3 regions of the Parasphingorhabdus pacifica genome follow, and region 2 is predicted to be linked to each of the others. Evidence: riboswitches for the same ligand, from Rfam matches in the RefSeq annotation. Region 2 holds a riboswitch; each other region holds the start of a gene.
The links. Region 2 has a riboswitch for cobalamin ahead of ACYVAN_RS21920 (ribonucleoside-diphosphate reductase subunit alpha). Riboswitches for the same ligand answer to the same signal wherever they lie in the genome.
Positions count from the first base shown of each region.

Region 1 (10,066 bases), on a different contig from region 2:
GATCTTGGGTCGCTGCTCGATCCAGCCGTTCGGCGAGTGCTCGCACCGTAGGTTCTTCCGCCGCGGGCTGCTCGGCTGCTTCGAGCGCCGCCCCCATCTCGGGATCCTGCTCTGAACGTCCCCGGATCAACCCACGGACCTTCTCCAGTGCGGTCGAACCGGCAGAGCCGAGGACGCCGGCGGCCTGGCCTGCCAAGGCCGTCGCCAGCGAGTCCAAAAACGGGTCAGTCATGAGTCCTCCGAGGTGGCGTTCGAGGTGTGGTGTTTCCTCATCGTTGGTGACCAAGTGTAGTCAATTGATCGCCAAGAAGAGCCGGAATGCGGCGCACTGGGACGCCTTTTCACGTACGTGGCGCTTTGAACTGCGAAAACGTCCCTCTTGGTTTGAAGGTCCCGGCTGTCGGTGTCGTGCTTCACCGTCGGGTAGATGTGATATCAAACCAATGAGTGATAGCTGGCAAGCACGGATCGACACGCTCGACGGCGAGAGTGCCGACACCCGCCACGCGGTGCCCGCAGTGATCGGGCTGAGGCCTAAGCTGCCACGGGCGACCCGCGGTGCTTGATCAAGTCGCATCGACACTTGATGATTGGGGCTGGAGTGCGCAGCGGCGTACTATTGAAAATGTTCGGGCTGTGCGTACTGGCCGGAGTGCTGGTCGCGACCCTGATGATGCCGCTGGCGGTCGGCGCTGGAGCCGCCGTCAACGAGACCACGACCGCCATGTCGAATATGTCCGGATCCCTGGCCAGGCGGGACATGCCGCAGGTCTCGACTGTCACCGACAAGGACGGCGAGCCGATCGCCTACTTTTTCGATGACTACCGGGTCGAGACGCGTCCAGGTGAAATCGCGGACACGATGAAAGCCGCCATCACCGCTGTCGAAGACAAGCGATTCTGGGAACACGAGGGCGTCGACTGGCAGGGCACCATGCGTGCGCTGGCCACGAACATCAGCACTGGGGGAACCACCCAAGGTGCCTCGACGATCACCCAGCAGTACGTCAAGAACTACCTCGTGCACGTCGTCGCCGACTCTCGCGTAGACGCCGAGCGGGCCAAGGAAACCACCATCGCCCGTAAGCTCCGCGAAGCAAAGGTCGCCGTCGAGCTCGAACGCACCATGACCAAGGAGGAAATCCTCACCGGATACCTCAATGTGGTGCCCTACGGCAATCAAACCTTCGGAGTCGGGGCGGCGGCCCAAACGTATTTCGGCACCACCCCCGACAAACTGACCATTTCGCAGTCAGCGCTACTCGCCGCGATCGTCAATCAGCCGGGGTCCCTGAATCCGCACACGAACCCCGAAGAAGCACTCGAACGCCGCAACCTCGTCATCGACCTCATGTCCGATCCGCACAACAACATGCGGATCACCGAAAAGGACGCGGCCGAAGCCAAGAAGGAACCACTCGGCGTGCTGACGCCACTCGGTCGACCTCCGAACGGCTGCGTGGGTGTCGGTGACGGGACCACAGACGGGTTCTTCTGCACATACGTGACGGATTACCTCGAACGTGCCGGAATCGACTCGGACCGGCTGGACACCGGCGGACTCACCGTCCGCACCACCCTCGACCGCACCGCCACCGACGCGGCGAAGGACGCGGCCGAGAAACAAGTCCCGACACAGACCGACGGCATCGCGAACGCGATGGCAGTCGTCGAACCAGGCACGGACAAGCACAAGGTCCGTGCGCTTGTGGCGAACCGCGACTTCGGAAACGACGCCAGCAAGGGACAGACCGCCTACGACATCGTCAGCAAGGTTCAGCCCTTCGGTGCAGGGTCGATCTACAAGGTGTTCACTGCCGCCGCCGCATTCGCACAGGGCATGAATCCGCAAGACGTCATCGCCGTACCACCCACATACACCTCCAGCGTCTACAAGAACGGCACGGCGCCGTACACCGTCGGAAACGCGGAAGGCGTTCAATCGGGCCCGCAAACGCTGCAGATGGCGCTGGCGAAATCGCCGAACACCGCTTTCGTGGCGCTGCAGGAACGAGTGGGACTCAACAACGTGGTCGACATGGCGTCCCGTCTCGGGTTGCGGCGCGGGATGAACGAAGTGAACGAAAATGGACAACCACTCAGTGAAGACGGTTCGAACGGGCCCTCTCAAGGCCAAGCGATCAAGGAGAACAACCGCGGGGCCTTCACCCTCGGTTACACACCGACCAGCGTGCTTGAGCTCTCCAACGTCGCCGCCACGATCATGAGCGGCGGCACGTTCTGCCCACCGACTCCGATCGAAGAAGTCAAGGACCGGCACGGCAACATCATCCCGATCGAAGAGCAGCCCTGCGATCAAGCGGTCACACCCGAGGTCGCACGCGCACTCGCCGAAGGCCTCAGCAAGGACCACACCGAGGGAACTTCCCAACGCGCCGCCGAAGCGGCGGGCTGGACACGTCCCCTGATCGGCAAGACCGGTACAACGCAGCAACACCGCTCGGCCGCGTTCCTGGCCGCCACGCCGCAGATGGCCGGCGCGGTGCTCACCTACGCCGACGGCAACAGGCCCGAAGGGATCTGCGACAGCGGTGGTGACGCGCCGCCGTTCCTGTGCGGGACAAACGGCGGAAACATCTATGGCGGCAAGGTGCCCGCACGCACCTGGTACGACGCCATGACCGAGGTGCACGCTGGCCTGCCACCGGCCCCTCTGCCCGGTGTACCTGCCCCGTAGGTCTGCATCCACGGTCACCGAAGGCGCCGGTGCTCTCGGTGACCGTGCAGGAAGCTCCTTCGCCCTGAAGGAGCCCGCCGCCTTTCGGTAGACAGCATGGGAACTTTTCTTCCACACGTGAAAGAAAAGTTCCCATGCTGCGCACCGCAACCCCTGCCGGGCGTTCGCGCAGATCACATCTCTTGGCAGGATGAGGAGGTGAACACCGAGCAGGATCGCGTCGATGTCCGTGGGACGGTCAGCTTCGTAGCCATCGCCTACGTTCCGGCATGGTTGTTGACCCTCCCCATGTGGATCACCGGACAGGGGCTCTTGTGGCAATGGGCGCCGCTCGTGCTCACCGCCATGATGTTCATGCCGGCCGTCGCTACCTTCGTCGTGAGCAAATGGGTCAGCCCGAAACCCGACCTCCTCCGCGCCACGGGCATCCGGTCCCCGGGCGGGTTTCGATCATGGTGGCGGTACTCGCTTGTCGCCTGGCTCGGCCCACCGGTCGTCATGCTGCTCGCCCTCCTGGTGGGCGATCTGCTCGGCGTTTACCACGCGGACTGGACGGGATTCTCCGGCCTGGCCGAACAGAACCACACCGAAGTGATCGGCGAGCCCGAGACATCCCCGAACACCCTCGCGCTGACCGAAGTCGCCCAAGTCTTTCTTCTCGGCTGGTTCAACGTCGCCGCAGCGTTCGGGGAAGAATGGGGCTGGCGCGGATACCTGCTGCCGAACCTGATCCCGCTGGGGCAACCCGGCGCATTCCTCGTCACAGGAGTGTTGTGGGGCTTGTGGCATGCCCCCGTGCTGGTTCTCGGCTACAACTATCCGACAGTTCCGGTCGTCGTCTCCTTCATCATGATGGTCTGCTTCTGCACACTCGTGGGCGTACTGCTGGGCTGGTTGCGGCTCGTGTCTCGCAGCGTGTGGCCGCCCGCTATCGCCCACGGGTTCCTGAACGCCTCCGCCGGGCTGCCGCTGATCTTCGTCGCCGCGGGTAACCCGATCAACAATGCCCACGTGGGCTTGCTCAGCTGGAGCGGTTGGATAGTGCTCATCCTGCTGATCGTGCTACTCGTCCTACTCCGAAAGCTTCCGGTGAAGCTGGAACACGTCCCTGACGGTTTGACCCGCGGCGTTCGTCGCCTCAGCAGGCGTTGAGAGCATGGGAACTTTTCTTCCACACATGAAAGAAAAGTTCCCATGCTCACGAGTCACCGGAGCGAGGCCCGCACCTTCTCAGCGGCCGCCACGGTATTGCGCAACGCATCCTCGACTTCAGCGTATCCACGAGTCTTCAACCCGCAGTCGGGATTAACCCACAGGCGGTCCGCGGGGACCGACCGCAGCGCGGCACGCAGCAACTCTTCCACCTCGTCGACCCCAGGCACTCGAGGTGAATGAATGTCGTACACGCCAGGGCCGACGCCGCGAGCGAACCCGACCGCATTGAGATCGTCGAGGACCTCCATTCGGGACCGCGCGGCTTCGATGCTGGTGACATCCGCCTGCAAAGCGACGATCGCGTCGATCACATCACCGAACTCCGAATAGCACAGGTGCGTGTGGATCTGAGTTGAATCCGCGACACCGGACGTGGCCAACCGGAACGAATCCACAGCCCAACTCAAATACGCCTCGTGACCTTCTCTGCGGAGCGGAAGCAGTTCTCGCAACGCAGGCTCGTCAACCTGTACAACGCCGACGCCGGCTGCTTCGAGATCCCGAACCTCCTCACCGATGGCCAATCCGACCTGCATCGCCGTGTCCGCGAGTGGTTGGTCATCCCGAACGAACGACCAAGCCAAGATGGTGACGGGGCCCGTCAACATCCCCTTCACCGGTTTTGCGGTCAGCTGTTGCGCCTGCTTCGTCCAGTCGACGGTGATCGCGTGCGGTCGGGACACATCGCCGAAGAGAATCGGTGGGCGCACACAGCGAGACCCGTACGATTGCACCCACCCGTTGTCCGTACTGACGAAGCCGGACATGTGTTCGGAGAAGTACTGGACCATGTCGTTGCGTTCGGGTTCGCCGTGGACGAGAACATCCAGTCCGAGTTGCTCCTGCAACCGAACGATGCGTTCGATCTCGTCGAACATCCGACGGTTGTAGGTCGCCCGGTCGATCGTGCCGTTGCGCAGTGCTGCACGAGCTTTCCGCACGTCACTGGTCTGCGGGAACGAACCGATGGTCGTGGTGGGAAGCGGAGGCAGATTCAGGGTTTGTCGCTGAGCTTCGCGCCGAACAGCGTAGTCGGGCCGTTGAAAGTCACCTGAGGTCAAATCCCTGACCCGTTGCCGGACGTTGCCGTCATGTCGACGAGCTGAATTTCGCCGAGCTTCGATCAACGAATTTTGAACTGAGAGTTCGTCGGCCACCGCATTCCGGCCGTCTCGTAGCGCACGATTGAGCAGGACCACTTCGGAGACCTTCTGCTTCGCGAAGGCCAACCATGGTTTGATCTCCTCGTCGATGCTGGTTTCGGCATCAACGTCATAGGGCACGTGCAGCAACGAACACGATGTCGCGATCGACACGTCACCGGCAAACCCGAGAAGGGTAGCGGCGGTGCCGAGTGCTGAGTCCAGGTCCGTACGCCAGATGTTGCGTCCGTCCACCAAGCCGGCGACCAAGGTCTTGTTTCGCAGACCATGGATGGCGGGCAGCCGATCTATAACGGGCCGCCCTGCGACGAGATCCAGGGCGATCGCCTCGACATCGGTCTCAGCGAGAACGCCCAACGCCTCCCTCGGATCTCCGAAGTAGGGAGCCACCATCAGCTTCGGTCGGTCGGTCGCGTGCGCGATTTCGTCGTAGGCGCGACGCAGCAGAGCCAGTTCTTCGGTGGATCGGTCGGCGGCGAAGGCCGGCTCGTCCAACTGGACCCACTCCACACCGGCTTCGTGGAGCTCGCGCAAGAGATCGACATAGGAGGGCACCAGGTCATCGAGCTTGTCCACGGTACGAAACGATTTCGGGGAGCCCTGTGCTGGTTTGGACAACAACAAGAACGTCAGCGGTCCGACCACAACCGGGCGGGTGAGCACGCCCATATCGGCAGCTTCGTGGCACTGCTCGACGGGAGTGCGGTCGGCCAGTGCGAACTCCGTATCCGGGCCGATCTCGGGGACGAGGTAGTGGTAGTTGGTGTCGAACCACTTGGTCATCTCGAGTGGAGGCGTCGACTCAACGCCTCGTGCCATCGCGAAATAGGTGTCCAACGGTCCGAGTCCCAGACGCGTGTACCGCTCGGGCACTGCGCCGAACGTGACAGCAGTGTCCAACACCTGGTCGTAGAAGGAGAAAGTGTTGCTCGGTACCGAGTTCACACCTTCGTCATGAAGTTCCCGCCACGTGTTCGTGCGTAGCGTCCGGGCCACATCCCTGAGTTCTTCTTCCCCGATACGGGATGCCCAGTAACTTTCCAACGCCCGCTTCAGTTCGCGGCGCGGCCCGATGCGCGGATATCCGAGTACGGTCGATCCGATCGTGCTGGTCAAAGCTCTCTCCTCGCGAGCTCGGTGACACGGCAAGTCCGACAGCCCCGAAGAGGTGAACGCGTACCGCAGACCAGTCCGGTGGAGTGGCCGCAGTGCCCGCTCGCCCTCCCTCGAGGCCACGGACGAGCGCACACACGCTGGTGTGCGCACCGATGGCAGGTCTTCGGACTCGTGGGCGGTCCCATTTCGGATGTTCCTACTAGCCGTCAGCTTCCCAGGCATGCCCAGTGCTTTGCCGACCGAAAACGGGCGGCGACGGCGTTCGTTCCCACTCACCGCTGCGGGGCAGTCCCGGAGTTACACCGGGTTCCCTCTTGCCTCACCGGTCACGATCCCTCGCCGCCGGTGAACCATCAGCGTCCTGAACCCTACTCGTTGGGCTCCGGATGGCAAGACCCATCGCCTTGTGCCGGGTCTCACCACAGGGGTGTCAGCAAGGGAACTTTTCTCTCAGTTGTGGAAGAAGGGTTCCCTTGCTCGGTGTCGGAATCTCGTGCTACTCGGGTGTATGTGAAACGGGCTCAGCCCGGCTGTAGAGGGTGAGCCGTGCCCCATTTGGAGTAAGCGGCTACGAGATGGACCGCGTGCCGGTCCGGGTATTGTCAACCTCTTCCGCTCGCTGCAGGATGTGGCTTCGATACTTCCGTCCCGGCATTCGGGAGCGCACATGAGCAGTGATGAGCGTCCGTTCGAGCGAGTACTCAGACGTAAAGACGTATTGGCGGTCGGATTCGGTTCGATGATCGGATTCGGCTGGGTTGTCCTGGCCGGTCAGTACATCGACGACGCTGGTGTGCTCGGATCCGCGCTCGCGTTCGTGATCGGTGGTCTGATCGTAGCGCTGGTCGGTCTCACCTATGCTGAGCTGGTATCGGCGATGCCGAAAGCAGGCGGAGAACACCACTACGTTCTCCGCGCCCTCGGTTCGAGATGGGCATTTGTCGCATCGTGGGCTGTCGTCGTCGGCTATGTTTCCGTCGTCGCATTCGAGGCGGTGGCGCTACCTGAAACGATCGCCTACCTCGTTCCGCAACTGTCTACCGGAGTGATCTGGCACGTCGCTGGATCCCCGGTTTATGCGATATGGACGATGGTTGCCGTCGCCGGAGCGGCCGTGATCACCATTCTTAACTATGTAGGTGTCCGACCTGCGACGACACTGCAGTCGATAGGTGTGCTGTTCTTGCTCGGCGTAGGTGCGTGTCTGCTGTTCGGCTCTCTCGGCAGTGGTTCGATCGCCAACGCCGACCCGCTGTTCACCGGCGGAACGATGGGAATCATGGGTGTCGTTGTGGCGACACCGTTCCTGTTCCTCGGGTTCGACGTGATCCCCCAGTCCGCAGAAGAGACCCAGCTCCCCAGTCGGCAGGTCGGCAAACTGCTCGTGCTCTCCGTGGTGCTTGCCACTTCCTGGTACGTGCTAATCCAGATAGCCGTCGGAACCGCGATTCCACTGCATGAGATTCAAAGCTCCGATTTGGCTACCGCCACGGCCATGGCAGCGCTATGGAACAGCGACACGATGGGTGGCCTCCTCATAGTCGGCGGTGTGGCAGGCATCCTGACTAGCTGGAACGGGCTACTCATCGGGTCCAGCAGACTCGTCTACGCCATGGGAAAGTCCAAAATGCTCCCAGCATGGTTCGCCAAGATACACCCAAAGTACAGAACGCCCAGCAATGCAATTCTTTTCATTGGCGGGATAAGCATGATCGCGCCACTGTTCGGTGAACAAATGTTGACATGGTTGTCCAACGCGGGAGCGGTCAACATCGTCGTGGGATACTTGCTCGTATCCGTGTCCTTCCTCGTGCTGCGGCGTCGCGAACCTGAACTCGAGCGACCGTTTCGCGTTCGCCGGCCCTGGGGTATCGGGGTGGCGGCAATCCTACTGAGCGCCATGCTGATCCTCCTCGCGCTACCAGGAATGCCGGCAGCTCTGTCATGGCCCTACGAATGGATGATCACCATCCTCTTCTGGGGTATCGGCGCGGTCTTCTTTCTGTCGGTTCCGCGCATCCCACCAGGGCCGGGAGCAGACGAGCAGCTTCGCAGCGCCCGGGCATGAACCGTGCGAGCAAGGGAACCTTTCGCGCACATCTGAACGGAAGGTTCCCTTGCTGCCGGGCCGCACGTGACAGCATGTGCGAATGCTGACGAGCTTGTTGCCCACCACCCAGCGCGCCTTGCTGCGGCGGTTGGCAGTGGAACAGAGTGAGAACCGGGTCCCGTCGCTGACTGCGGGTCTCGTACGTGATGGCGAGATGATCTGGGCCGATTCCAGGGGGACGGTCGATGGGCAGCGACCAACCGTCGATACGCAATACCGCATAGGGTCGATCACCAAGACCTTCGTCGCGGTCCTGGTCATGAGGCTGCGAGATCAAGGCCGCTTGGCCCTCTCCGACCGGATTGACCAACACGTTCCCGGGACCGCCGTGGGAAACCGCAGTATCGAACAGGTCCTCACCCATTCAAGTGGCCTCAGTGCGGAACCAGCCGGGCCGTGGTGGGAGCGGGTTCCCGGAACCGACGTGCAAGAGTTCCTGTCGAACATCGACGAGAGCGAGCTGCGCCCACCTCCAACGCACGTATTCCACTACTCGAACACCGGTTTCGGTGTGCTGGGCGAGTTGGTTTCCCGACTCTCCGGGCAAAGCTGGGCCGAAACACTGCAGAGCGAAATCCTGGACCCGTTGGGCATGACGAGAACAACCTCGCACCCGACGGCACCGCACGCTGACGGGTTCGCTGTGCACCCGTGGGCCGACGTGGTCATGCCGGAACCCGCCGAGGATGCTGGCGCGATGGCTCCCGCAGGCCAATTGTGGTCGACCATCGAAGACATGGTGCGCTGGCTGCGGTTCATCAACGGTGACACCGCCGACGTCCTGCACCCGGATACCCTCACCGAAATGTGTGCTCCTGGCGCGGTCGACGACGGGGCCGAATGGCGGGCCGGATTCGGGCTCGGTATTCAGCTGATGCGTCACCGCGGTCGTCGACTCGCAGGACACGGCGGTTCCATGCCGGGGTTTCTGGCTGCTGTGCTGGCCGAACCCGCGCAGCGCACCGGCGTGGTGTTCATGGCCAACACAACCGCCGGCGTCGGTTCGGTACTCGCCACCGACCTGCTGGACATTCTCGAAGAGCACGAACCAAGGATCCCGCCGGCCTGGACTCCGGGACCCGGCGTAGAAGCGTCGCTGTTGAACCTCACCGGCCAGTGGTTCTGGGGCCCCACACCGTACGTGCTGCGGATTCTGCCGGACGGACTGCTCGATCTAGTTCCCTGGAACGGAAAGGGACGTGCTTCCAGATTCCGCTCCAACCAAGACGGAAGCTGGACGGGACTTGACGGCTACTTCGCGGGGGAACCACTGAGGGTCGGCAGGAACGAACAAGGTGAGCCAACCTACTTGGATCTGAACACCTTTATCTTCACTCGCCAGCCGTATGCGTCCGAAGCGCCTGTGCCCGGCGGTGTGGAAGGCTGGAGAACTGCCGAATTCTAAGTCGGCGCGAGGACGGACCGAGCGGGACACGTGGAAGAAAGGTTCCCTTGCTCCTTGCGGGACTGGACTTGCCGTAGGAGACACAGCGCGGGTCAGCTGCGGCGAGGCCCTGCGAAGAGGACTGATCGCCGCACTGTAAGGCCCCGGGTGGGTGGATCCTCCTTGATGGCAGGAAGGCCGGCTCCGGTTGCGGACGGAGACAGCCGCCGGCAACCGGAGCTCAGGTGTCCACCCGGGTTTGGTGAAGTTCGGGTCAACCTCCTCGAGGGTCGCGTCGAACGATGCGTCAGTCCGGTGTCTTGCGGAAACGCTAAGGATCCCAAGGGCGTTCGGAATACACTTCACACCTCGGTCGTACG
Region 1 is NZ_BAAGYS010000002.1:502,854-512,919, reverse strand. It holds gene ACYVAN_RS02365 (hypothetical protein) at 1-232, opposite strand, end outside; gene ACYVAN_RS02360 (transglycosylase domain-containing protein) at 587-2,698, shown strand; gene ACYVAN_RS02355 (CPBP family intramembrane glutamic endopeptidase) at 2,897-3,850, shown strand; gene metE (5-methyltetrahydropteroyltriglutamate--homocysteine S-methyltransferase) at 3,904-6,192, opposite strand; cobalamin riboswitch at 6,330-6,562, opposite strand; gene ACYVAN_RS02345 (APC family permease) at 6,860-8,260, shown strand; gene ACYVAN_RS02340 (serine hydrolase domain-containing protein) at 8,343-9,707, shown strand; gene ACYVAN_RS02335 (hypothetical protein) at 10,018-10,066, opposite strand, start outside.
Region 1: linked by a shared signal. The riboswitch ahead of metE (5-methyltetrahydropteroyltriglutamate--homocysteine S-methyltransferase) and the one ahead of ACYVAN_RS21920 (ribonucleoside-diphosphate reductase subunit alpha) in region 2 are both predicted to bind cobalamin.

Region 2 (10,066 bases):
TCGAGAACGCGATCGCGGTGACGATGGCGTTCGGTGGTTCCACCAACGCGGTGCTGCACCTGCTGGCGATCGCGCGGGAGGCCGAAGTCGAGCTGACGCTGGAGGACTTCAACCGGATCGGGGATCGCGTTCCGCACCTGGCGGACGTGAAGCCGTTCGGCAAGCACGTGATGGCCACGGTCGACCGGATCGGTGGTGTTCCGGTGGTGATGAAGGCCCTGCTGGACGCGGGCTTGATCCACGGCGACTGCATGACCGTGACCGGACGCACCGTCGCGGAGAACCTGGCGGAGCTGGCGCCGCCGGAACTCGACGGTGAGGTGGTCCGCAAGCTGGCGAATCCCCTGCATCCCACAGGTGGTTTGACGATCCTGCGTGGTTCGCTCGCCCCGGAGGGGGCCGTGGTCAAGAGCGCGGGCTTCGATTCGGAGAGCTTCGAGGGCACCGCCAGGGTGTTCGACGGCGAGCAGGGTGCGATGGACGCGGTCGAGGACGGCTCTCTGCAGGCGGGCGATGTCGTGGTGATCCGCTACGAGGGACCGCGTGGTGGGCCCGGCATGCGCGAGATGCTGGCCGTGACGGGGGCGATCAAGGGCGCCGGACTCGGCAAGGACGTCCTGCTGCTGACCGATGGCCGATTCTCGGGTGGCACGACGGGACTGTGCATCGGGCACGTCGCCCCGGAAGCCACCGACGGCGGACCGATCTCGTTCGTGCGGGACGGGGACCGGATCCGCTTGGACCTCAGCGCTCGGACGTTGGACCTGCTCGTCGACGACGAGGAGCTGGCTCGGCGCGCGGACGGCTGGGAGCCGCGCCTCTCGGAACACCGCAGTGGTGTACTCGGCAAGTACGCGCGGCTGGTCGGCTCGGCCGCGGAAGGGGCCGTCTGCGTGTGATTCCCGGGATCCGTGGCCGGGCGCCGGTGGGAGGAGGCACCCGGCCACGGAAGTGCGGAGGATCAGTCCCAGGCGAGCGAGGCGCCGGACTGGTACTCGGTGACGCGGGTCTCGAAGAAGTTCTTCTCCTTCTTCAGGTCGACGGCCTCCGACATCCAGGGGAACGGGTTCTCGGTTTCGCCGAAGACCGGTTCGAGGCCCAGTTGGCTGCAGCGGCGGTTGGTGATGAAGCGCATGTACTGCTCGCACAGTTCCGCGTTGAGGCCGAGCACACCGCGCGGCATGGTGTCTCGCCCGTAGTCGACCTCCAGCTCGCAGGCTTCGGTGAGCATCCGGCGGATGTCCTGCTGGAACTCGGTGGTCCACAGCCACGGATTTTCGACCTTGATCTGGTTGATGCAGTCGATGCCGAAGTTCAGGTGGATGGACTCGTCCCGAAGGATGTACTGGTACTGCTCGGCGATGCCGACCATCTTGTTCCGCCTGCCCAGCGACAGGATCTGCGCGAACCCGGTGTAGAACCACATCCCTTCGAAGATCACGTAGAAGGCGATGAGATCCCGCAGGAAGGCCTGGTCGGCTTCGGGGCCGCCGGTGGCGAATCCGGGGTCCTCCAGGGATTGCGTGTGGCGCAGCGCCCACGCGTCCTTGTCCGCGATGGACGGGACCTCTCGGTACATGTTGAACAGCTCGCCCTCGTCGAGGCCGAGGCTTTCACAGATGTACTGGAAGGTGTGGGTGTGCACTGCCTCTTCGAAGGCTTGTCGCAGCAGGTACTGGCGGCACTCCGGATTGGTGATGTGACGGTAGACCGCGAGCACGATGTTGTTGGCCACGAGCGATTCGGCGGTGGCGAAGAATCCCAGGTTGCGCTTGAGCATCAGGCGTTCGTCGTCGGTCAGCCCCTCTGGGGTCTTCCACAGCGCGATGTCGGCCTGCATGGAAACCTCGGTGGGCATCCAGTGGTTGTTGCAGCCCGCGAGGTACTTGTCCCACGCCCAGGAGTACTTCAGCGGGAGGAGTTGGTTGACGTCCGATCGTGAGTTGATCATCGCCTTGTCCGCGACGTCGACTCGACCGCCGCGGCGGTCGATGTCCTCGAGACCGGTGGGCACGGTGGGTTGGGATGTGGTCATGGTGGTGGTTCTCCCGGAAAGGTCGCGGGTCACTGGCAGGCTTCGCAGTCGTCGGGGGCGTCGACCGAGCAGGTGTCCGACTGCGCGGCCGAGACCGCGTTGAGCTTGCCGTCGGTACCGCGCAGGGTGCTCTTCTCCACGTGGGTCGCGCTGGTCGATCGCAGGTAGTAGGTGGTTTTGAGGCCCTTGCGCCACGCGAGCCGGTAGAGCTGGTCGAGTTTTCGGCCGCTCGGTTCGGCGAGGTACAGATTCAGCGACTGGGCCTGGTCGATCCACTTCTGCCTGCGCGCGGCGGCGTCCACCAGCCAGCGCGGTTCGATCTCGAAGGCGGTGGCGTAGAGCTCCTTGAGGTCGGAGGGGACCCGGTCGAGCTGGGCGAGGACGCCGTCGTGGAACTTGAGGTCGTCGATCATGTCGGTGTCCCAGATGCCGGCCCACTTGAGGTCGGCAACCAGGTACGGGTTGATCGTGGTGAAGTCACCGGACATGTTCGATTTCACGTACAGGTTGCGGTAGAGGGGTTCGATGGACTGGGCGACCCCGCAGATGTTGGAAATGGTCGCGGTGGGCGCGATCGCCATCACGTTGGAGTTGCGCATTCCGTTCCGGCGCACCTGCGCCCGCAGCGCCGACCAGTCCAGTGTGGACTCGGTGTTGAGGTCGGCAGTATCGTCCCTGGCGGCGTCGAGCAGCCCCAGTGAGTTGATCGGCAGGATGCCCTGGCTCCACAGTGAACCCTCGAACGTCTCGTACCGTCCTCGTTCGGCGGCCAGCTGGGCGGATGCCGAGATCGCGTCGTAGCTGATCCGTTCCATGCTGCGATCGGCGAACTCGACCGCTGCCGTGGACGACATCGGGATGCGCTGCTGGAACAGCGCGTCCGCGAAACCCATCAGGCCCAACCCGACGGGCCGATGCCGGAGGTTGGATCGGCGCGCTTCGGGGATCGTGTAGAAGTTGATGTCGATGACGTTGTCGAGCATGCGAACCGCGGTGCGGGTGGTGCGTCGCAGGCGTTCGTGATCGATGCCGTCGGCAGTGACGTGCTTGGCGAGGTTGATCGATCCGAGGTTGCACACCGCGACCTCTTCGGGACTGGTGTTGAGCGTGATCTCGGTGCACAGGTTCGAGGAGTGCACGACTCCCGCGTGTTGCTGGGGTGAACGCAGGTTGCACGGGTCCTTGAACGTGATCCACGGGTGGCCGGTCTCGAACAGCATGGTCAGCATCCGGCGCCACAGGTCCACCGCGTCGACCTTGCGGTGCACGCGGAGTTCGCCGCGTTCGGCCGCGGCTTCGTGTGCCCGGTAGCGCTCGGCGAACGCCTGGCCGTAGAGGTCGTGCAGATCGGTGACCTCGTCGGGGGAGAACAGGGTCCAGGTGCCGCCGGACTCGACGCGGCGCATGAACTCGTCGGGCACCCAGTTCGCGGTGTTCATGTCGTGGGTGCGCCGCCGGTCGTCTCCGGTGTTCTTGCGCAGGTCGAGGAATTCCTCGATGTCGATGTGCCAGGTTTCCAGGTAGGCGCACACCGCGCCTTTGCGTTTGCCGCCCTGGTTGACCGCGACCGCCGTGTCGTTGGCGACCTTCAGGAACGGTACGACGCCTTGGGACCGGCCGTTGGTGCCGTTGATGTGGGAGCCGATTCCGCGGACCGGTGTCCAGTCGTTGCCCAGGCCGCCCGCGTACTTCGACAGCAGTGCGTTGTTGCCGATCGAGTGGAAGATCCCGTGCAGGTCGTCGTCCACTGTGGTCAGAAAGCAGGACGACAGTTGCGGTCGGGTGGTGCCCGCGTTGAACAGGGTCGGTGTCGAGCACATGAAGTCGAACGACGAGAGCAGGCGGTAGAACTCGATCGCCCGCGTCTCGGGGGCGTTCTCGTTCAGGGCCAGACCCATGGCCACGCGCATGAAGAACGCCTGCGGCAGTTCGAAACGGGTCCCGTCGTGGTGCAGCAAGTACCGGTCGTAGAGGGTTTGCACCCCGAGGAAGTCGAAGGACAGGTCCCGGTCGGCGTCGAGCGCCGCACCGAGCCGTTCGAGGTCGAAGTCGGCGAGCCGCGGGTCGAGTTGCTGCAGCTGGACCCCGCGTCGCACGTAGTTCCGGAAGTAGCCGGGGTAGTGCTCCCGCATCTGTTCCTGGTCGGCCTCGGTGGCGGTTCCGGCCAGGTAGCTCAGGGCTTCGCCACGGAGGTTGTCGAGCACCAATCTGGCGGTGACGGAGGAGTAGCCGGGTTCGGCTTCGACGAGGGTCCGTGCCGCCATGACCTGGGCGAGGGCGAGTTCGTGCCTGTCGATGCCGTCGTAGGTGTTGCGGTGCACCTCGCGCAGCACTGCTTCGGGGGAGACGTCGTCGATGCCCTCGCACGCCTGCCGGACCACGGTGGCGACCCGGTTCCAGTCGGTGTCCGGCAGCGTGGCGGTGTTCGTGTTCGTGTGTGGCGTGCCGGTCACGGCGCTTCTCCTCGCGAGTTCGAAGAACGCGGGAGAGCACGTGCTGGAGACGTCGGTGACGCGGTGCGCTGCCGATCGTCCGAGCAGACCCACCCGCGAGGTCCCGGACAGCGCGCACTTGCGATGCGCGCACCGATGGCAGGTCTTCGGACTCACGGGCGCGCCGGCTGTTGCCGGTTCCTACTGGTCGTGGCTTCCCGGACGGTTCGCCCAGTGCCTTCGTACGACGGTCGTTCCCGTTCACCGCTGCGGGGCAGTCCCGGATTCGCACCGGGTTCCCTGTTGTCACACCGGTGCGGGGCACCGATGAACCATCAGCAAGCGACACACTACATGTTGGGTCTGCGATCCCAATCAGGGTCCAGATGGCGCGCCGGATTGCGCTGTTTCGGCTGTGGAGCACCTTCGTCGCGCCCGCCGAACCAAAAGCGCCGGGCATCCAACACGGAGTGCCCGGCGCTCTCGGTCGGTGGATCAGGAGTTGCCGACGATCTTCTCCAGGTCGTCGAGGACGAGGTTGGCGCCGAGCGGCCCGAGGCCGAGGAACCACCGGTCGTCGGACACCTCGAAGGCCTTGTTGTCGCGCACTGCTCCGAGGTTGGACCACTGGGAGCTGGCGACGAGCTCGTCCTGCCGCTGCTTGGCGGCCGAGCCGTACGAGCTGTAGAAGAGCAGGTCGCCATCGGCCTGGCCGATCTGTTCACGGCTGATCTCCGTGAAGGTCTTGTCGATCCGCTGGTTCGCGGGCCTGCTGAAGCCGACATCCTTGAGGATGGTGCCGATGAACGAGCCCTCGCCGTAGAGGCGCATCGTGCCGTCGCCCGAGGTGGTGCGCAGTGCGCTGACCTCGGTTTCAGCCGGATTTCCGACCTTCTTGCCGATCTCGGCCGCCCGCTTCTTGTAGTCGGCCAGGATCTTCTCGCCCTCGGCCTTCTTGCCGAGAGCCTCGGCGTTGAGCAGGAAGTTCTCCTTCCACGGTTCACCGACGGTCTCGGCGAAGACGGTGGGCGCGATGGCGCTGAGCTGCTCGTACTTGTCTTCGTCCCGGACCTTGCTGCTCAGGATGAGATCGGGTTCGAGCTGAGTGATCTTCTCCAGGTTCGGTGACCCGATGGTGCCGACCGTCGGCACTCCCTTGGTCTTCTCCGCGAGGTAGGGCTGCAGGGAGTTCGTGGCGTCCGGAGCAACGGCCCCGACCGGTTTGACCCCCAGCGCGAGGACCGAGTCGAGCTCGCCGGTGTCGAGGACGACCACGCGCTTGGGTTCTTCGCTGACGGTGGTCTCACCCATGGCATGGGTGACGACGCGCTCGCCTTCCTGCGGGGAGTCGCCCGACGTGCCCGGGTCCGACGCGCCACATGCGGCGGTGGCGACCAGCGTGCAGGCCGTGGCTGCCATGGCCAGAAGTCTGCGGGGGCGAGACATGTAACTCCTCGGTTCGGTTCGGATCACTCTTCCTGGCGCGCAACCAGCACGCCGGGAAGGTTTGGGGAGCCTAACCTAAATTGATTCGATCAGGCTAGAGGAGTTCACCGGTGTGAAGCGAAACACGATCAGACCAGCGGGAGCTACCCCACGACCTCCGGCAGTTCCCCCGCGCCCGCCAGCACGTGTTCGATCAGTTCGACCAACACCGCCCGGCTGAACGCGCGTTCGCGAACATCGCCGACCAGGACCGGGGCCGCCCCGTTGAGATCGAGTGCCCGGCGGATCTCATCCGGTGCGTACTCGGCGGAGTCCGCGAAGTGATTGACCGCGACCACGAACGGGATGCCCCGGTGCTCGAAGAAGTCGATGGACGGGAAGCCGTCGTTCAAACGCCGGGTGTCGAGGACCACGACCGCGCCGAGGGCACCGGAGGAGAGCTCGTCCCACATGAACCAGAAGCGGTTCTGGCCGGGCATGCCGAACAGGTAGAGCACGACGTCCGGATTGATGGTGATACGACCGAAGTCCAACGCGACCGTGGTCGTCTCCTTGGACTCGACCCCTTCGAGATCGTCGATTCCCAGACCCGCTTCGGTGAGCACTTCCTCCGTGCGCAGCGGCGCGATCTCGCTCACCGAGTCGACCAACGTCGTCTTGCCCGCGCCGAAACCGCCCGCGATCAGAATTTTGACCGCGGTGGGGAATCGGACGGGGGTGTCGTCGCCCGGTTCAGAGCTTTCGAATTCCATCCAGTACCGCCTGCAGCAATGTCCGGTCCGGCGTCGGAGCCACCGGCGTGATCGGCGGACGCACGATGACGGCGCCCTCGTGCATGAGATCACCCAGCAGAACCCGCGCTACCACCAGCGGTACGTTGAGCCCGCCTGCCACCTCCGCGACCGAGACCGGACGCTTGCACAGGCCGACCACCCGCTCGTGATCGGCGGAGAGTCCGACCGCCGGATCGACCGGCCGGGTGGAGACGACCATCGTGATGAGATCGAGCTGGTGCTCACCGGCGCGAGTACGTCCCCTGGTCATCGCGTAGGGACGGACGAGCGGGCCGGCATCCTCGTCGGTCCACGGACGCTCGTCTTCGACGGTCACGTCGTCGATACCCGACCGTGCGAGTCCGAGTCGGCTCTCGGCGTGGCTCGCACGGAGTTGCCCACCTGTTTGACGAGGAGGTTCATCTCGTAGGCGATCTGGCCCACGTCGGCATCCTCGTCCGAAACCACGGCCAGGCACGAGCCTCGGCCCGCGGCCGTGACGAACAGGAAGGCGTGGTCCATCTCGACGATCGTCTGGCGGACCTGCCCACCGCCGAAGTGCCGCCCCGTCCCGCGCGCGAGGCTCTGGAACGCCGAGGCCATCGCGGCCAGGTGGTCACCGTCCTCATCGGACATGGCTTGCGACCGGCCGACGAGCAAGCCGTCCGCCGACAGCACGATCGCGTGCCGCGCTCTGTCGACCCGTTCGACCATGTCTTCCAGCAGCCAGTTCAGGTCGTTGGGTGTGCTTGCTTGCTCCACTGGCTCAATCCTCACTGTCCGTGGCGATGTTGGGTTTTCCCCGACGAGGCAGGCTCTCCTCGGCACGAGCCCGTTCAGTCGACCGCTGGAAGGACGCCATCAGGCGGCGGATCTCGTCGGCGGATCGTCCGGGAGCCGACTCTTCCGCGTCGGCCGTGGTGGTCGTCGCGCCGCCGCGAAGTTGGGGGGCGAGGCTGGCTTGTCTGTGCCTGCGCGGTAGCGACGGGCGCGGATCCTCCGGCGGTTCGGCGTCGGGCCAGCGCACGTCGTCACCTGTGGTGTCAGCCGGTGTTCGGGTCGGCCACTGCTCGTGCGCGGGGATACCGCCGTGTCCGTCGCTTCCACCGGAGAGGCGGAGGAGGACCGGTTCGGTGATCCGGTCGTCGAACGCTGTGATGATCCCCGCGAACTCCTCGGCCGGTTCGTCCCGGAACGCGAGCAACTCCGCGGGATCTGCCGTCGCGGAGAGAACGGGCGTCTCCGCTGCGCGGTGGTCCGGTATCGAGGCGGATCCGGGTGCCTGGTCATCCGCGGCCGGACCGGCCGGACCGGCCGGAGCGGTGGGGACGGGGTCGAGCTCGTCGGTGTCCCCGTTCGCCGGCGGTTCGGGCACGGACACGGTCAGTTCGTTCGGCAGCAGTACCACCGCCCGGGTGCCGCCATAAGCGGAAGTGCGGAGTTCGACCCCGATCCCGTGCTTGGCTGCCAGCCTCGCGACAACGAACAGCCCGAGCCGGGTGTCGTCGCGCAGCGCCATGGCATCGAATTCGGGTGGCGCGTCGAACATGGCGTTCGCGGCGTTGCGTTCCGGTTCATCCATTCCCGGACCGTGGTCTTCGACCTCGATGGCGACACCCTTGGCCACGGTCTGGCTCAGCACGGTGACCTGCGAGTGCTGTGGTGAGAACGCGGTCGCGTTGTCGATCAATTCGGCGATCAGGTGCACGGTGTCGGCCACTGCCGCGCCTACCAGCGCGACGTGAGCGATCCGTTCTGTGCGCACTCGCGCGTAGTGCTTGGTTTCGGCGATCGCGCTGCCGACCACGTCGGCCAGGTCGATCGGCTTGCTCCACTTCCGCCCGGGCCGCTCCCCACCGAGAATGATGAGGTTCTCCGCGTTGCGGCGCGCGCGGGTCGCCAGGTGGTCGAGCTGGAAGAGCTTCTCCATCCGCCCGGGGTCTTCCTCCTGGCGTTCCAGTTCGTCGAGCAGTTGCAGCTGCCGGTGCATGAGGGTTTGGCTGCGATGCGCGATGCCCAGGAAGACGTGGTTGGCGCCGTCCTTGGCGTGGGCTTCGCGCACGGCAGCGGCTATCGCGGTCCGCTGCGCCGCGTTGAAGGCGTCGGCGACCAGGCCGATCTCGTCCTTGCCGTGGTCGAGCCAGCCGATTTCGGACTCGACCTCCACCAGTTCGCCTCGGCGCAGGCGTTCGACGATCTCGGGGAGCCGGGTATCGGCGAGGTCGAGGGTGTCCTGTTGCAGAGCGACCAGTCGGGTGGCGATCCGGCGTGCCACCCGCGCGGCGGCGAGGATCGCCGTGGCGACCGCGACCAGCGTGACCAGACTCCCGACGATCGAAGCCACCAGCTTGTCGTTGCCGTCCTGCAGGGCGAGATCGGACGCGTGCTCGGCCTGGTTCACGGTGAGCCCGGTCAGTTCGTCGGCGACCTGCCGGGTGGTGTTCAGCCACTCCTGCTCGGTGAACGGGAGTTCGGGGGCGACCGCCCACTCGCCTTCGCCGATCAGCAGGTCTTCCCATTCGACGAGGCGTTTCCAAGCCGGGCTCGCCACGAGCTCCCGGTAGCGTTCTCGCACGTGCGGAGGTGCGTCCTCGGCGGTCGATTCGAGATCGCGGTGGTAGGCGCCGACGGCGCGGGCGTACTCGGCGTGGGTTCGCGCGGTGAATTCACCGGTGCTCATGCCGGTGGAGACCAACGATGCCGATCGGAACATCCGGTCGGAGGAACCGAAGAGCCGGTTCGCCAGCAGCCCGTTCTGCCCGGCCGTCGGGTCGGGAACGGTGCGCGCCTGGGTTTCGAAGAGCTCGGACCCGGTCCGTATGAGTTCGTCGTAGTCCGCGTGGACGTGTTCCTCGCCGGCCTGCCGTGAGTCGATCCGGCTGCGGACGGCGGGCAGCTCGGCGACGGCTCGGTCGAGCGCGCGCATCCGTGTCCGGACGTCCGCGGGGGACCCTTCGACCAGCGAACCGGTGGCCGCGCGCAGTTTCGCCAGCGACCGGTCGGTGCGTTCGCGCCGACGGTCCAGCTCGGCGCGGTCGAGCTCCGGACGGTCGAGGTACCGCAGGCTGAGGGCACGTTCGTGCTGTGCGGACGCGAGGAGTTCCATCGCGGGTATCGACACGTTGCGGATGCCGAGCGCCGCCGACCGCAGGTGGAGCCCGTCGTAGACGGTCACGGTGCTGATCAACAGCCACAGCACGATCAGTACCGCGCTGGGGATCAGGACGACGCGGGTCAGTCTCCGGTTGATGTCGCGATGGTTCCTTGGACCATCGTCCGCCTTCTTCACAGCGCTCCACTGGGTCGCAGTTCGCTTTGAATCGCGTCGATCGGCGGGCCGCGGGCGCTGTGCTGCGCCCGCGGCCCGCCGGGTCGAACAT
Region 2 is NZ_BAAGYS010000014.1:367,034-377,099, reverse strand. It holds gene ilvD (dihydroxy-acid dehydratase) at 1-899, shown strand, start outside; gene ACYVAN_RS21925 (ribonucleotide-diphosphate reductase subunit beta) at 962-2,035, opposite strand; gene ACYVAN_RS21920 (ribonucleoside-diphosphate reductase subunit alpha) at 2,065-4,488, opposite strand; cobalamin riboswitch at 4,609-4,819, opposite strand; gene ACYVAN_RS21915 (ABC transporter substrate-binding protein) at 4,963-5,886, opposite strand; gene ACYVAN_RS21910 (GTP-binding protein) at 6,057-6,665, opposite strand; gene ACYVAN_RS21905 (DUF742 domain-containing protein) at 6,646-7,023, opposite strand; gene ACYVAN_RS21900 (roadblock/LC7 domain-containing protein) at 7,020-7,448, opposite strand; gene ACYVAN_RS21895 (sensor histidine kinase) at 7,453-9,975, opposite strand.

Region 3 (10,066 bases), on a different contig from region 2:
AGAGCTTCGGCGCGCGTGGTGACCGGCCCGGAGGTGTTCCACAACGGTGGCGTGATCGACGGCGCCATCGGGAGCGCTTGCGTCACACGGCAGCCAGCAGAGATCAATGAAGCATGAGATCCCGATTGGAGCCGGTAGTACGCGCCGAAGAAAGCATCGATTGGCTCGTGCACAAGCGCCGGAGACGACGTCCCCGTACGAGCTGCCGTCGTCTTGTCCTGCGGTCGAGCTCCGTGCCGACGGTCACCCGTACAACCGAACTCCGCGCCGAGCTCGTAGGGTCGAGGCATGCCTCAGGGAAAGCCATCCACTGTTCCGTCCGACGGGTTGACCACGCGGCAGCGCCGCAACCGCCCACTCGTGGTGGTCCACACCGGCGAGATGAAGGGAAAGTCGACCAGCGCGTTCGGAATGGCGTTGCGCGGCTGGAACCAGGGCTGGTCGCTCGGCGTCTTCCAATTCGTGAAATCCGCCAAGTGGCGTGTGGGCGAGGAAACCGCCTTCCGCACGCTCGGGCGCGTGCACGAGGAAACCGGTGAGGGTGGCCCGGTCGAATGGCACAAGATGGGTGAAGGTTGGTCCTGGTCCCGCAAGCAGGGAACCGAGGAGGACCACGCCGCCGCGGCGCTGGAGGGCTGGCAGGAGATCGCCCGCAGGCTGGCCGACGAGCGGCACGGCCTCTACGTGCTCGACGAGTTCACCTACCCCCTGCACTGGGGATGGATCGATGTGGACGAGGTGGTCGCCACGCTGCGGGACCGCCCGGGGCACCAGCACGTCGTGATCACCGGCCGGAACGCCCCGCAGGCTCTCGTGGATGCCGCCGACCTCGTCATGGAGACCGGGAAGGTCAAGCACCCGATGGATTCCGGGCAGAAGGGGCAGAAGGGCATCGAGTGGTGACTGCCGACGCACGTCCGGCCCGCCCCGGCGGCACGTCGGATGCGCGAATCGTCATCGCCGCTCCCGGCTCCGGACACGGCAAGACGACCGTGGCCACCGGGCTGCTCGGAGCGCTGGGACGCCGTACGGCGGTGGCACCGTTCAAGATCGGGCCGGACTACATCGATCCCGGATACCACCGGCTCGCGGCCGGGCGTCCCGCCCGCAACCTCGACCCGGTCCTGGTCGGCGAGGAACGCATCGTCCCGCTGTTCCGGCACGGCAGTGCGGGTGCCGAACTGTCGGTCGTCGAAGGCGTGATGGGCCTCTTCGACGGTCGCATCGGCCCCGTTACCGACGGCCCGGCGCTCGGTTCCACCGCGCACGTCGCGGGAATGCTGGACGCCCCGGTCGTGCTGGTCGTCGACGCGCAGGGGCAGAGCCAGAGCCTCGCCGCGCTGCTGCACGGCTTCCGCAGTTTCCAGCCGGGGGTGCGCATCGGCGGCGTGATCCTCAACCGGATCGGTTCGGTGCGCCACGAGGAGATCCTCCGGGCCGCCGCGGAATCCGTCGGGTTGCCCGTCTTCGGCGCGTTGCCCCGTGGCGAGGAGCTGAGCGTTCCGTCCAGGCATCTCGGTCTGATCACCGCCACCGAGCACGGGGCGGACGCGCAGCAGGCCGTCGAATCGATGACCGATGTCGTGGAGCGCTCGGTCGACCTCGATGGCATCGCCGAGCTGGCGCGGTCGGCGCCCGCGTTGGACACCCCGCCGTGGGACGCCGAAGCCGAAGTCTCCCCGGAGCCGTCCGCGCCGGTGGTGGCGGTCGCGGGGGGACCCGCGTTCACCTTCGCCTACGCCGAGCACCTCGAACTGCTCGCGGCCGCCGGTGCCGAGGTCGCGGTGGTCGATCCGCTTCGGGACGAGCAGTTGCCCGCGGGAACGGCCGGGCTGGTGTTGCCCGGCGGATTCCCCGAGCAGCACGTCGCCGACCTGTCGGCCAACACCCGGCTGCGCACGGAGGTCGCCAGGTTCGTCGAGACCGGCGCACCGGTCCACGCCGAATGCGGCGGCCTGCTGTACCTGGCCGACGAGTTGGACGGCCACCCGCTGTGCGGAGTGCTCGGGGCCCGCGCGTACATGTCGCCCCGACTGACCCTCGGCTATCGGGACGCGGTGGCCGCGACGGATTCCGCGCTGTTCGCGGAAGGCAGCCGGGTCAGCGGTCACGAGTTCCACCGCACCGTCCTCGAACCGGGGTCGGGGGAAGCCGCCGCGTGGGCGTGGCGGACCGACCGTCCGGTGGCGGAGGGCTTCGTCCACCGGGGGGTGCACGCCTCCTACCTGCACACCCACCCGGCCGGTCGCCCGGAGTCGGTCGAGCGGTTCGTCCGTGCTTGCGGGGCGAGCGCGGGCAACTGATCGCGCGAACCGATCTCGTGCGGAGCCCACGCCGATCACCCGGTACGGTCGGGTCCGCGGAAGGTGGCCGCGGACCCGAAGAGCCCGGGTTCGCTCCGGCGGACGCCGCACGCGGGCATGCGCGGGTCCTGCGCCATCGCGGTGCTCGCGCTGCCCGACCTGTCGATGTCCGAAGAGGACGGTGAGCCGGTGGAGCCCGCGCACTCCCCGCCCGCCGTGGTAGTACTTCCACCCCGAGGCGGAAGAGGAGAGCAACTGTGAGTGGGCGGATCTCGTTCATCGGTGCCGGCCCCGGGGCGGCGGATCTGATCACCGTTCGCGGTGCCCGACGCATCGCCGAAGCCGACGTCGTGGTGTGGACCGCGAGCCTGGTCGCCCCGGAGTGCATCCAGGAGCATGCGCGCGCGGACGCGGAACTCGTGGACTCCTCCCGGTTGACCAGGGAACAAGCCGTCGAGATCTACCGCCGCGCCGAACGGGACAAGCTCGCGGTGGCGCGCGTGCACTCCGGTGACTCCGCGCTGTGGGGTGACGTGCAGGACCAGTACGACGCCTGCGTCCGGATGGCCGTCGAGGTCGAGATTGTCCCCGGCGTCGCCACCTTCTCGGCGGCCGCTGCGACGGTCGGGCGCGAGCTCACGGTTCCCGAGGTCGCCCAGTCGCTGGTGGTGACGCGCCTGGAGGACGGCAAGCATCCGATGCCCGCGGGGGAGAGCGTCCGCGAGTTCGCCAGACACGGCACGACGATGGCGCTCCACTTGGCGGCCTCCCGCGCCGGCCAGTTGGTCGAGGAACTGCGGGCGGGTGGCTATGCCGACGACGTGCCGGTGCTCGTGGCGTACAAGGTGAGCTGGCCGGACGAGGTGTTGCTGCGCACCGAGGTCGGTGAACTGGAGAAGACCGTGAAGCAGCACAAGCTCTGGCGGAGCGCGCTGTTCCTCGTAGGCCGGTCGCTGGCCGGTTCGGGCACGCGGTCGCGGAGCTATCCGTCGAGCGGTCAGTCGCCCGCGTACCGAAGGCCTTCCGGTCCTCGCCGTTCGTACCGGAGCCGAGAAGACGGCGGTTCGGAACGCGCGGGCACCGGTAACGCCGAGCCTGCGCGTCCCTCCCCGGCGGAGACCGCCGCTGCGGGACCGTTCCCCGCCCCGCGGACCGGCGCTCAGGAGAGCAGCCGCTCGGAGTCGGACGTCGCCTGGTGGGCGGTGCGAAACTGGCAGGACACCGCTCGTGGTGCCGTCAAGTCGGCGGCGACCCGCCGGGTCGCCCCTGCGCAACAAGGTCTTTTCGTCAGCGAGCCGGAACTGGACGAGAGCGTGATCGAGCGGTCGGTCGAGCTGGGTGCCGTCGGCGTCGCCGTGGTGCAGCCGGCGGCAGCGGAGCACCTTGGCGAGGATCACGCCGGTGAGGATGAGCTCCCTGGGCCGGCGAGGTCCGCGGTCGAACCCCCGGGGCAGGCCGAAACGGCAGGGCAGGCCGAAACGGCAGGGCAGGCCGAAACGGCAGGGCAGGCCGAGACCGCGGCGGATTCGGCAGCGGGGACCACTGCGGGAGTCGAGCCGGACTCCGCCGGAGCGGCCCGGGCCGTTGCCGAGCAATCCGCCGTTCAGCTGGAATGCGTTGATGCGGAGCCTGCGGGGCAGGCGTCTGCTGGGCAGAACTCCGCTGGGCAAAACTCCGCTGGGCAGGAGCGCACTGGGCAGGAGTCCGCCGAGCAGGAGTCCGCCGAGCAGGCCGGGGACGCGGGGGACGAGGTGCCCGGCGGAAAGCAAGCTTCCCAGAGCGGTCGTCGGACCCGGACGGCGAAGGCCGCACCGAAGACGCGGTCCAAGGGCAAGAGCAAGGCGACCGGGACCAAAACCTCGACCGCGCGCAAGTCCGGGGGCAAGCAGGCGGAGTGACCCGGTGCTCCGGCGGGGCTCGTGTTCGCGGCATTGGTATGACGGTGGTCGGGTCGCATCCGTTCGGGCGGCCGACCTGTACGGAGCAGAGGTGGGTGGCGTGACGGTCACGGTGGTCGGGGTCGACGGAGACTCGTTGCCCGCGGGCAGCGACGAGACGCTGGCCGAGGTCAGACTCGTCCTGGGAAGCCGGCAGCATCTCGCGGCCCATGCGCCCGCTCATGCGCGGCAGCTCGAACTCGGCCCGCTGGAACCGGCGTTGGGTGCGCTGACCGCTCTCGCCGATCACGAGAACGCCGCGGTGTTCGCCTCCGGTGATCCGGGGTTCTTCGGCGTCGTCCGGGCGCTCCGCGAGCGCGGCATCCGGTGCGAGGTACTACCCGCGACTTCCAGCGTCCAGCGGTTGATGGCGCGGGTCGGGCGGTCCTGGGATGACGTCGCCGTCGTCGGTGCCAACGGGGGTGATCTCGGCCGCACGATCAACGTGTGCCGGGCGCACCCGGCGGTGGTCGTGCTGACCGCCTCCGGTGCCGGTCCCGCGCAACTGGGCACCGGGCTGATCGGGTGGCGACGGACGATGATCGTGGGTGAGGACCTCGGTGGTCACCACGAGAAGCTGACCACGATCGAGCCGGCCGAAGCGGCCAAGCGCACCTGGCGTGAACCCAATCTGGTGCTGTGCTTGACGGAGCCGGACGCGGTGCCGCCTCGCGGATGGCGCGCGGGTGGATCGCCGTCACCACCGGAATCCGGTTGGGCGCTGCCCGCGGACGACTTCTCCCATCGGGAAGGCACCCTCTCGTCGGCCGAAGTTCGGGCGGTGGCCCTCGCCAGGCTCGCGCCGCGACCCGGTGCACTGGTGTGGGACGTGGGAGCGGGTTCGGGTTCGGTCGCGGTGGAGTGCGCCAGGCTGGGGGCGGCCACGATCGCCGTCGAGTCCGACGAGGCGCAGGTCGTCCGGCTGGTCACGAACGCGGCGAGTCATGGCGTGGACGTCCGCGTCGAGGAGGGCGAAGCGCCGCGGGTGCTGCGCGATCTGCCCAGGCCGGATGCGATCTTCGTGGGCGGCGGCGGAAACGCGGTGGTGACCGCGTGCGCGCACGCCGGTGCGACGCGCGTGGTCGTCGCGCTCACTGCGCTGGACCGGATAGCGGGCACTCGCGAGACGTTGCGCAGCGCGGGCTATGAGGTCGAAGGCGTGCAGCTGGCGGCGAGCCGACTCGCCGAAGCATCCGACGGCACCTGGCAGCTCGCGCCGAACACGCCCGTCGTGCTGGTCACCGGGCATCGGACCGGAACGGAGGAACGAGCATGATCGGGCTGTTCGCGGCCACTACCACGGGTAGGCGTGCCGCAGCTGAGCTGGCCGCCCGGCTCGGGCCGGACGCGGTACTGGTTGACGGGCCGGTGGGGCCCGCACTGCGGCGGGCCTGGACCACCCTGGACGGGGTGGTGCTGTTCGTCGACACGTCTTCGGCGGTGCGGCTGATCGGGCCGTTGCTGGGCGACGAGAGCACGGACCCGGGTGTGGTGTGCGTGGACGACGATCGACGTTTCGCCGTGGCGGTGGCGGGTGGTCGTTCGGGGGGTGCCAACGCGCTGACCCAGCAGGTGGCCGACGTGCTGGACTGCGTCCCGGTGACCGTGGTCGGCAGTCTGGCGGTCGGTCCGCTGGACGAGCTGGCCGACGAGTTCGATGCCACTGTGGACGGTGATCTGGCCGCGTGCGGAGCGGCCGTGCTCGACGGCGAACCGGTCCGCCTGCTCAACCCGCACGGCTTCCCGCTTCCGGCGCTGCCGTCGAACGTGGCGGCCGACCCGGAAAATCCGATGTGGACGGTTGTGTTGGACGATCGCCGCCCGGACGAGCCCGATGACGACCGGACGGTGCGCATCATCCCCCGGACCCTCGTGGTGGGCATCGGCTCGAGCCGGGGCGTCAGTCGCACCACCGTTACCGACCTGATCGCCGGTCTCGACACCGCACACGGGCTCGACCCGCGAGCCGTGCGCGCCTTCGCCACCGTCGAGCACAAGGCAGACGAGACCGGAATCCTCGAAGCCGTGCAGGACATGGGCTTCTGGCACACCGCCGATGGAGGTGACGAACTCCCGCTGCTGACCTTCTCGACCGATGAGCTGGCCGAGGTCGAGGTGCCGACCCCCAGCGACCTGGTGCGTGCCGCGACCGGTACGCCGAGTGTCGCCGAGGCCGCCGCCGTGCTCGGCGCCCGGGAGATGGGTGGCGGAGCCGGCGTGGAGTTCGCGGCGCCCAAGACCAAGAACGAGAGCGTCGCGGTAGCGGCCTGCCGGGTCCGGCCGCGAGGCAGGCTCGCCGTCATCGGGATCGGGCCGGGCCCACCGGACCTGCGGACGCCGCGTGCCGAGACGCACCTGCACCGGGTCGCTGTCGTGGTCGGCCGTCGCGAGCATCTCGACGATCTGCACCACCTGCTCCGCGCGGGAACCCGGTTGCACCCGACCGCGCGCAACGAAGCCGACCGCCTCGATGAGGCGATGCAGCTGGCGCGTGCGGGCAACGCGGTCGCGTTGCTCGCCCCCGGTGACGGGGAGCTGAGCATGCGCGCGGCCCAGTGGCAGGTCACCGACGACATCGACCTGGTTCACGTCCCGGGCGTCGCCGAGCGCGACCAGGGTCTGTCCTAGACGGTATGGCCCAACGGCCGCGGAGGTGACGTCGCGGGAAACCGGACCGGCCCGGATCCGGTTTCCCGCGGTCGGCCCGTCATGCGGGCAGGTGCACGCGCCGATGCTGTCGTTCTCCGATGTCGTGCGCCGCGGTGTCCAGCAGCTTGTGGGCCAGTTCGAACAAGGCGCGGGCCACCGCGATCTCGTCGCCGATCTGCGGGACGTCCGGGTCCTCCGGATGCCGTCGTGCCGTCCCGTGACCGTGCAACGCCTGACCGTTGGTCGTTGTCATCCCGACGTCCGCGGTCGTCTTCGCGCCCGCCTCGATGACCTGCATGTCCAGCGTGATCGTCCGAGTCTCGTACATGGTCGCCTCCTCGGTATCCGGTTCCAGCATGCGCCGGTAGGTGGCGTGATGGAAGTCTCCATGTCCCCTGACCGGGTGGGGTCGGGTCGGCAACCCGGGAGTCGTATCGCTGGTGAGCGAATTCACCGAGGTTTGACCTCGGTGGCGCGGCGGGTGAGGATACAGCGGCCGGTGGGGAGGAACTCGGTGTGAATCCGAGACGGTCCCGCCACTGTGACCGGGGAGTGGGTCCCGCGGACCACGGCTCGAACGAGCTGGAAGGTCGGGACCGGGAAGCGACGATCCGGGAGTCAGGACATTCGCCACCGGCGCCGCGTCACGCCGTGGCGCGCGAACGCCGATCCCCTCGGGCGGGAGAACCCAGGAGGTCCGGACCCCATGTCTCGGGACACGGAAGTTGAGCGAACGCACTCCGGTTGGGGTGTGGTCGAACGTCGGAAAGCCGCGATCGTCCTCGCCGCTGTGGGCGTGCTGCACTTGCTCGGGTGGGGCGGTTACCTGCTCTACCACGATTCGTTCGGTGCGGTGGGCGGCCTCGCCGCGGCGGGGACCACCGCTTACCTGCTGGGCCTCCGGCATGGTTTCGACGCCGATCACGTTGCCGTGATCGATGATGCGACCCGGCTGCTGATGCAGCGCGGACGCAGGCCGGTATCGACCGGAATGTGGTTCGCGCTCGGCCACGCCAGCGTGGTGATGCTGCTGGCGGTCGGCGTGGCGTTCGTCGCGGGTCCCGCGGCCCAGCGATGGGCTGAGCAGACGGGGGCCCACACCGCGACGCTCGTCGACCTCTGCGTCGTGCTCGTGCTCGGTACCTTGGCGGTGCTCAACGCGCTGGTGCTGCGGGACGCGGTGGGGCTGCTGCGGCGCGGGCGGAGTGGACCGGTCGCCGAGCACGAAGTCGAAGACGTGCTCGGGCGGCGCGGGGTGCTCGCCAGGCTGCTCCGGGGGCGGATGATGCGCATCGGTCGTTCCTGGCACCTGTTCGGCATCGGTTTGCTGTTCGGGCTGGGGATGCAGACCGCGACCGAGATCACGGTGCTGGCTCTGGTGGCGCCGCAGGAGCAGATCTCCTCGGTCGCCGTGCTGAGCCTGCCGCTGCTGTTCGCGGCCGGTATGTGCACAGTGGACAGCGTGGACGGAATGCTGATGTCCCGCGCTTACACCTGGTCGCTGGCTCAGCCGATGCGCAGGCTCTGGGTGAACGTGACCACCACGGCGTTGACCGTGGTTCTCGCCGCTGTCGTCTCGGTGGCGGTGCTGGCCGGACTGCTCTCCGACCTCGGGGTCTCGCCGATGGCGCCGGTGGCCTCGCTCGGGGACCATTTCGAACTGCTCGGCTACCTGACCATCGGGGCGTTCATGGCAGTATGGGGCGGCGCTGCGCTCTGGTGGAGGCTGTCGGGCCCCGGCGACCACCCGGACGGTGGGCTTTCGCCCGCCAGTAGCGCCGCGCGGTCAGGCCGATGAGCGTGAGCCATGTCACGCCCGCGCGCCCCGGCTGCTTCGGCCTTCTTCGAGCTGGTTCTCGGCGACGTTGCCGGGTCGAACATCAACACGGACTACGGACATGACCACGCACACTGAACATCATTACTTCGCAGGGCTCGACCTCACCGGCAAGCGGGTGGTGGTCGTCGGCGGCGGCACCGTCGCGCAACGCCGGGTGCCCCGGCTGATCAACGCCGGGGCTCTGGTCGAAGTGATCTCTCCGGAAGCCACGCCCGCGGTGGAGGCGATGGCCGATGCGGCCGAACTGACCTGGCATCGCCGCCCGTACGCCGACGGCGATCTGGCGGGCGCGTGGTACGCGGTGGCGTGCGCCGCGGGCAACGAGGTGAACGCCCAGGTGGCGGCCGAGGCGGAACGGTCCAGGGTGTTCTGCGTCCGAGCCGACAACGCTTCCCTGGGCACGGCTGTGACCCCCGCCGTCGCCGAGCACGGGGGACTGCTGATGGGCGTGCTGGCCAGCGGTGATCACCGCCGGTCCGCCGCCGTCCGGGATGCGCTCGCGGCCGCGTTGCGCAGCGGGACGATCGACGACAACGCCGAGCGCCCGGCGCCCGGTGTGGCGCTGGTCGGTGGTGGTCCCGGTGACCCCGATCTGATCACGGTCCGCGGGCGCAGGCTGCTCGGTTATGCCGACGTGGTGATCGCCGACCGGCTCGCACCGCGTGAACTGCTCGACGAGCTGGGGCCGCACGTGGAGGTCGTCGACGCTTCGAAGATCCCGTACGGGCGGGCCGCCAGCCAGGACGTGATCAACGAGTTGCTCATCGAGCACGCGCGGGCGGGCAAGTTCGTCGTCCGGCTCAAGGGCGGCGACCCGTATGTGTTCGGACGTGGTTTCGAGGAGCTGCAGGCGTGCGTGGAGGCGGGTGTCGCGGTGACCGCGGTACCCGGCATCACCAGCGCACTGGCGGCTCCCGCAGGCGCCGACGTGCCCACCACCCACCGGGGTGTGGCGCACGAGGCGGTCATCGTCTCCGGTCACGTCGGGCCGCACGACGCGGAATCCCTGGTGGACTGGCCCGCGTTGGCTCGGCTGCGCGGCACCCTGGTACTGATGATGGCGGTCAAGCGGATCGGGGAGTTCGCGGACGTCCTGCTGGAGCACGGCCGGGATCCGAAATCGCCGGTGGCGGTCGTCGAGGAGGGCACCACCCGCGGTCAGCGGACGCTGCGCACGACTCTGGCCGAGGTCAAGGGTGCCGTGCTCGAAGCGGACGTCAGGCCGCCCGCCATCATCGTCATCGGTCCGGTGGCCGACCTCGCTCCCGAGAGCCGCCGCTGAACGCATCCGTCTCGGGGCGACGTCACCGGCCACCCGATGGTTCCGGCGACACGAT
Region 3 is NZ_BAAGYS010000002.1:230,901-240,966, reverse strand. It holds gene ACYVAN_RS01095 (hypothetical protein) at 1-86, opposite strand, end outside; gene cobO (cob(I)yrinic acid a,c-diamide adenosyltransferase) at 289-903, shown strand; gene ACYVAN_RS01085 (cobyrinate a,c-diamide synthase) at 900-2,303, shown strand; gene ACYVAN_RS01080 (hypothetical protein) at 2,367-2,564, shown strand; gene cobM (precorrin-4 C(11)-methyltransferase) at 2,561-4,201, shown strand; gene cbiE (precorrin-6y C5,15-methyltransferase (decarboxylating) subunit CbiE) at 4,302-5,516, shown strand; gene ACYVAN_RS01065 (cobalamin biosynthesis protein) at 5,513-6,868, shown strand; gene ACYVAN_RS01060 (DUF1876 domain-containing protein) at 6,948-7,217, opposite strand; cobalamin riboswitch at 7,343-7,538, shown strand; gene ACYVAN_RS01055 (HoxN/HupN/NixA family nickel/cobalt transporter) at 7,641-8,687, shown strand; gene cobA (uroporphyrinogen-III C-methyltransferase) at 8,788-10,011, shown strand.
Region 3: linked by a shared signal. The riboswitch ahead of ACYVAN_RS01055 (HoxN/HupN/NixA family nickel/cobalt transporter) and the one ahead of ACYVAN_RS21920 (ribonucleoside-diphosphate reductase subunit alpha) in region 2 are both predicted to bind cobalamin.